DNA from 2 places in the Ramlibacter sp. PS3R-8 genome. Region 2 is predicted to be linked to the other one. Evidence: riboswitches for the same ligand, from Rfam matches in the RefSeq annotation. Region 2 holds a riboswitch; the other holds the start of a gene.

Region 1 (3,392 bases), on a different contig from region 2:
GCCAGCGAACACCCCTTGGCCTGCGCACCTTCCGCGCGCCCCAGGAGCAGGAATCCGCCATCGACCGCAATGCCGACGTCCTCGGTGAGGATGGTGGTGACCGAATTGAAGTTGGCGAGGTCGCAGTGGACCAGCACGCCGCGCTCGCCCCGCGGAACCTCGCGGCCGGAAAGCGGATCGACCAGCCGGGACCGGAGCCAGTGCGGGCCCGACTTGACGGAAGGCACGACCGCGTTGCCATCGTCGTAGAGCTGCGAGCTCAGCTCGGTCATGCCGTACATGTTGATGCACAGCGAGCGCGGCACGCCGAAGGTGGCGGACAGTCCCGCGTAGAAATCTTCCAGGGGCAGGTCGCGCGAGTGGCCCTTGTAGCCGCCGGTGTCGAGGATGCGGCTGCCCGCTGGCAGGCGGAAGGTTTCGCCGCCGCGCGCGAGTTCGTCCATCAGGTGGACGAAGCTGAAACTGGCGCCGAGCAGCGCGCAGGGCTGCTGCGTGCTCTCGGCTTCGCGCAACAGGCGGCGCAGCGGCTCGACGTCCATCCCTTGCAGGCTGACTGCATACAGGCTGTTCGCGGTGCCGAACTTCTGCGCGGCCAGCGCGAGGTAATGGGCCAGCGAGGAGTTGGGCATCTCCTGCTCGCTGGGAAACAGGATGGCCATGCGCAGCTGCTGCGTGCCTAGCATGAAGCGCGCGGCGAAGGTCCGCGTCATGGACGCGTCCCAGACCGCAAGGGTCGGATGGTAGTGGCGGCCCTTGACGTCACCGCGCGTGGTTCCGCTGGTCATGAACACGCGTTCGGCCGAGTCGGCCGGCGCGCAGCTGAGCGTCACTTCCTTGAAGGCAGTGATGGGCACCGCAGGGATGTCGTGCCAGGACCGCACCGTGCGCGGCGCGACGCCACGCACCTGGCAGAAGCGGCGGAACGCGGCGTTGCCCGCATGCTGCCCGGCGAAGAGCTGCAGCGCGAGGCGGTCGAACTCGGCGTCGGTGCATCCGTCCTGCCCCAGGAAGGCCTGCAAGATCTCGATCAGGACATGGTTCACTGGACTACCCTCCGCGCTACGCGCTGCGGGATTCGCCTTGGGGCGGCCCGGCGGCTCATGGCAGCGGCCGCAACTGCATCGCGTGCGGCGCGAACCCGTGGTTCAGCGGGCCGCTCCCGGCGCCGGTGCGCACCGGCGCGCCGGCCTGCAACGCACTGCGCACGAAGTCGCGCGACTGCCGCACGGCCTGCCCGAGGTCCGCGCCCAGGGCGAGGTGGCTGGCGATGGCGCTGGACAAGGTGCAACCGGTGCCGTGCGTGTTGCCGCTGGCGATGCGCGGGGCGCGCAACCACATCGGCGCCGCGCCGCGGGCCAGCAGCAGGTCGCTGACCGTGTCGCCGCTCAAGTGCCCGCCCTTGAGCAGCACGGCGCGCGCGCCCATCTCCAACAGCTTGCGCGCGGCCTGCTCCATGTCGGCTTCGCTGCGCAATTCCTGCTTGACCAGCAGGACGGCCTCGTCGAGGTTGGGCGTGACCACGGTGGCCAGCGGAAACAGCTCGCGCACCAGCACGTCGACAGCTTCGTCGTCGATCAGCACCGCGCCGCTGGTGGCGATCATCACGGGGTCGAGCACGACGGTGCGCAGCTGGTGGCGCTGCAGCGCGCCGGCCACCTCGCGCACCGTGGCGGCGGAATGCAGCATGCCGATCTTCACCGCGTCGACGCCGATGTCCTCCACCACCGCATCGATCTGGTCGCGCAGGATCTCCAGCGGCACGGCGTGGATGGAGCGCACGCCCAGGGTGTTCTGCGACGTGAGGGCGGTGATCGCCGTCATGCCGAAGCAGCCGAGCGCGGCGAAGGTCTTGAGGTCGGCCTGGATGCCCGCGCCGCCGCCCGAGTCGGAGCCCGCGATGGACAGGACCCGGGTGTATTGGAAGATGGCGGGGGATGGCATCGAGGCGCTCCTTCGGTACGCAGGCAAGCAGGTGCTCCGAAGGCTTCGCCCCCAACCCCGGTGGGGGTCAGGCTGTCAGCTCTCCTTCCGCCGGTCTGAACCGGTTCAAGTTCACGGGTCTGGTCTCAGCACGCGTCGCGTACACCCCGGAGCTGCGGTCATTGTGACACAGGGCGTCGGGGTGCGCTGCGCCAACCCGACCTCCACGGGGCTCCCCGTAGGTCGGGTTGCGCCGCAGGCGCACCCCGACACCTCGAAGTGCTCAGAACTTGGTGTAGCCGCCGTCGATGAGGAACTGCTCGCCGGTGGCGTAGCTCGACGCGTCGCTGGCCAGGTAGACGGCGATGCCGCCGAAGTCGTCGGCCTGGCCCCAGCGGCGGGCGGGGATGCGCGGGATGACGGCATCGGCGAACTTGGGGTTCTGCACGGAGCGCTCGGTCATGTCGGTCACGATCCAGCCGGGAAGGATGGAGTTGACGCGGATGCGATGGCGCGCCAGTTCGACCGCGAGGGCGCGCACCATCGACGTCACGGCGCCCTTGGACGCGCCGTAGTGGCTGTTGCGCGCCGCGCCTTCCACCGCCGCCGTGCTGGCCGTGGCCACCAGCGAGCCGCCCTGCCCGTGCTGTGCCATGTGGCGCGCAGCGGCGCGGAAGGTGAGGAACACGCCTTCGACATTGACCCGCTGCACGCGCCGGAACTCCTCCAGCGTCATCTCGGTCAGCAGCGTCCCCTTGCTGGAGACGCCCGCGTTGGCGAAGCAGCTGTCGACACGGCCGAGCGCGGCGATGGAATCCGCGAAAGCCCGCTCCACCTGCGCCTCGTCGCCGACATCGCAGGTGAAAGCGTGCACGCGGCCGGCGTCACCGCAGTCCTGCGCCAGCGCTGCCTGCGCCTGCTTCGTCTTGTCGGGGTTGGAGCCCCAGATCGCCACCCGCGCGCCGCAGGCCAGCAGTGCGCGCGCCATGCCGTAGCCGATGCCGCCATTGCCGCCGGTGACGACGGCCCCGCGGCCCGAAAGATCGAAGGGGGCGTACGCCATGTCAGGCCTGCTGCGACGCGAGCACCTTCTTCACCTGCGGCTGCGCATCCATGCGGCGCAGGTGGTCCGCCACCTTGGGGAAACGCTGCACGTCGACGCTGTCGCCCTCGAGCCAGCGGGAGATGGTGTACAGGTACAGGTCGCTCGTGCTGAAGCGCTCGCCCAGCACCCAGGGGCCCTGGAGCATCTTCTCCTCGATCAGCGTGAACGACTCCGTCATCGTCTGCGGCACCTTCTTCTGCATCGCCTGGAGCGATGCGCTGTCGTCCGCCTCGACCCAGCGGTAGCCGCGTCCCTTGTGCGCATGGTTCACGTGCACCGTCGAGGAAAGGTAACTGTTGAATTCGTTGACCTTGGCGAGCAGGAAGGCGTCGTCCAGCGGCGCCAGGCCGGCCTGCGGAAACGACTG
Region 2 (3,392 bases):
CAGCGTGATCGCTTCGCGCGCGGTGTGGCAGCCCGCGGTGTTGGGCAGCAGGCGAGCGCCGCTGGCGCGGATCATGCGGAAGAAGTCGTTGGGCGCGTCGGATGCGCCAAGCTGGCGCTTGAGACCGACGGTCACCACCTGCGCACCGGAGGCGGCAATGCTGTCCTGCAGCACCTGGGGCGACGGATAGCGGGAGCTGCCGATGAAGAAGCGGCTGTCCAGCGTGGTGTCGGCGATCTGCAATGCCATGGGGTTCATCCTCCGGTGATCGGCTGGAACGTGAAGACCGCGTCGCCTTCGCGCAGGCGCGTTTGCGCGCGGGCCGCGCGGGCGACGAATTCGCCGTTGACGGCGGTGGCCAGCGACTGCGGCGGCTGGCCGAGCGCGGCGACGAGATCGGCCAGGGTCTCGCCTTCGGTCACCGTGCGCGCTTCGCCGTTGAGCGTGATCTGCAGCGTCATGCCAAGACTCCGGACAACGCCTGTTCCACCAGCGCCGGGGCGATCAGCCAGCCGTGCCGGAACAAGCCGTTGATGCGCACCAGCCCGTCGGCCACTTCCAGGTGCGGCAGGTTGTCCGGCAGCGCAGGGCGCAGGTTCGACTCGCTGTGCACGATGCGCGCCTCGGCCAGTTCGGGCACCACGCTGTGCGCGGCGGTCAGCAGCTCCACGGTGCTGCGCAAGGAGACGGGCGAGCGGTCCTCGCTTTCGATCTCGCTCGCGCCCACCACGACGATGTCATCGGCGCGCGGCACCAGGTACACGCGATGGCGCGGATGCAGCAGGCGCACGGCCCGCTGCAGGGCGACGCCGGGCGCGTGCAGCCAGAAGATCTCGCCGCGCACGCCGCGCACCGGCAGTTGCGGCCGCGCACCGGTGCCGCGCACGTCGAACGCGACGTCGAAGCGCAAGTCGCCTCCGGCGGTGCGCAGCACGCCGGGCTCCACCGCGGCCACCGGGGTGCCCCAGTGCCACTGCGTCCCGCCAGCGCCGGCGGCCAGCGCGTGCATCGCCTGCACGGAATGGATGCGGCCTTCGCAAGGCAGCAGCCACGCGTGCGGCGGGCCCTGCACGGCAGGCTCCAGCTCGCGCAGCGCTGCAGGCGTGAGCAGTTGCGGCGCGTGCGTCGCAGGCGCCTTGCGCAGCAACAGGTCGACGATGCCGCGCGCAGTGCCTGCGTCGCCGCGATGCGCCACCAGCAGGCTGCCGCGGGTGTCGAACTCCACCGGCAGCGGCAATTGCGCCAGCACCTGCGGCCACAGTTCCAGCGAGCGCAGGCCCATGTGGAACACGGCCTCGTCGGCGCATTCCAGTTCGGCGATGGGGCTCAGCATGCCGGCCGCGGTCCAGCCGGCGGCGCCGCGCGCCTCGGCGTGTGCTGCGGGGTCGAAGACGTGCACCTCGTGGCCCGCCGCGCGCAGGCGGAACGCGAGCAGGCGGCCGAGCAGGCCGGCGCCGGCGATGCCGATCTTCATCGGCAACCCGCCGCGTGCAGTGGAGAGTGTAGGAACTTCATGTGCCTCTTCTTACGCCGGTACGAACCGGATCAAGTTCACGGGTTTGGTGTCGCCATCTCAGCGAAGCGGCCTGCGGCCGATCGCACCCCGGAGCGGAAACAAGTATACCGGCGTCGCCTCGACTAGACTGCGCGCCAGGAGACAAGACCATGCCGGTGACGAGCTTCCGTTTGCAGGTGAACGGCCAGGAGCGCGAGGTCGAGGCAGACGAACAGGCGCCCTTGCTCGACCTGCTGCGCAACGCCTGCGGCCTGAAGGGCACGCGGTTTGGCTGCGGCACCGGCGAGTGCGGCGCCTGCCATGTGCTGGTGGACGGCGCTTCGGTGCCGGCTTGCGACACGCCGGCCTGGGCCGTGCGTGGCAAATCGGTGGTCACCGTGGAGGGGCTGTCCGAAGGTGGAACACCGTCGCGCCTGCAGCAGGCGTTGATCGACGAGCAGGCGGGCCAGTGCGGTTACTGCCTCAGCGGAATCCTGGCCAGCGCCACCGCGTTGCTGGCGCGCATTGCGCAGCCGAGCGAGATGCAGGTGCGCGAGGCGCTCGACCGCCACCTGTGCCGCTGCGGCGCCCACAACCGGATCGTGCGCGCGGTGCTGCGCGCCTCGGGCAAGGAGGCGGTGCGATGAGCGACCTGCCGACGAACCTGAAGACCAATCCCCGCCTGTCGAACTGGCTGTCCATCGAGGCCGGCGGGCGCGTGGAGGTGCGCAGCGGCAAGGTGGAACTGGGACAGGGCATCACCACGGCGCTGGCCCGCATCGCCGCGCAGGAGCTGGACGTCGCATTCACGCGCATCGCCATGCGGCCGGCCAGCACCGACGGCGCGCCCAACGAAGGCTTCACATCGGGCAGCCTGTCGGTACAGGACTCCGGCAGCGCGCTGCGGCAGGTGTGCGCCGAAACCCGCGCGCTGTTCCTGGACGAAGCGGCGCGCCGCATGGAAGTGTCGCCCGCGGACCTGGTGGTGCGCGACGGCGAGATCCGCGTGCGCGGTGCGGCGCAGCTGCCTGGCACGAGCTACTGGGAGCTGGCCGGCGTGATCAGCCTCGATCGCGATGCGACCGGCCAGGCGCCGCCGCAAGCGCCACGCACCTCCGATGCCGACGAGCCGCAGCGCCTGGACCTGCCCGCGAAGATCCTCGGCCAGCCGGTGTTCCTGCACGACCTGGAACTGCCCGGGATGCTGCACGGGCGGGTGCTGCACCCGCCATCGACGCTGGCGCTGCTGCGGGACGTGGACATCATGGCGATGAAGGGCCTGCCCGGCGTGGTGGAAGTGGTGCGCGATGGCAGCTTCCTCGGCGTGATCGCGCACACGGAGCAGCAAGCGGCGTTGGCGTTGCGCAAACTGGAATCGGTCGCCCGCTGGGACGAGCAGGCGACCCTGCCGGACGCCAACGCATTGCCGGCTTTCCTGCGTTCCCAGCCCGCGGAGACCACGGTTGTCTCCGAAAGGAATCTCGACGCGGCGGCGCCGGAAGGCCGGCGCTTCGCAGCCAGTTACGCCAAGCCCTTTCTCGCGCATGCCTCGATCGCGCCCTCCTGCGGCGTCGCGCGGTTTGCGGCCGACGGGAGCCGGCTGGAGGTATGGACCCACGCGCAGGGCGTGTACCCGATGCAGCGGGACCTGGGCCTGCTGCTGGAGCAGCCGGCTTCCTCGATCACGGTGACCCATGTGCCCGGCGCCGGCTGCTACGGCCACAACGGCGCCGACGACGCCGCGTGCGAGGCGGTGCTGCTGGCGCGCGCCGTGCCCGGCCGCGCGGTGCGCCTGTTGTGGAGCCGCGCCGACGAACTGGGCTGGTCCCCTCTCGGGCCTGCAATGAGCGTGGACGTGAAGGCAACGGTGGACGACGGCGGCCGCATCGTCGACTGG

What was found. A riboswitch is a leader RNA that binds a small molecule or an ion and turns the genes downstream of it on or off. The one in region 2 is predicted to bind thiamine pyrophosphate.
Region 1: another riboswitch for thiamine pyrophosphate. It lies ahead of thiD (bifunctional hydroxymethylpyrimidine kinase/phosphomethylpyrimidine kinase); the one in region 2 lies ahead of WG902_RS16530 (FAD-dependent oxidoreductase).

The regions. Positions count from the first base shown of each region.
Region 1 covers NZ_JBBHGT010000008.1:165,131-168,522, reverse strand. Annotated here, with positions in the region: gene WG902_RS21915 (LuxE/PaaK family acyltransferase) at 1-1,043, opposite strand, end outside; gene thiD (bifunctional hydroxymethylpyrimidine kinase/phosphomethylpyrimidine kinase) at 1,099-1,941, opposite strand; TPP riboswitch at 2,007-2,100, opposite strand; gene WG902_RS21905 (SDR family NAD(P)-dependent oxidoreductase) at 2,204-2,983, opposite strand; gene WG902_RS21900 (glutathione S-transferase family protein) at 2,985-3,392, opposite strand, start outside.
Region 2 covers NZ_JBBHGT010000004.1:329,894-333,285, reverse strand. Annotated here, with positions in the region: gene WG902_RS16540 (thiazole synthase) at 1-249, opposite strand, end outside; gene thiS (sulfur carrier protein ThiS) at 255-461, opposite strand; gene WG902_RS16530 (FAD-dependent oxidoreductase) at 458-1,474, opposite strand; TPP riboswitch at 1,506-1,616, opposite strand; gene WG902_RS16525 ((2Fe-2S)-binding protein) at 1,666-2,142, shown strand; gene WG902_RS16520 (xanthine dehydrogenase family protein molybdopterin-binding subunit) at 2,139-3,392, shown strand, end outside.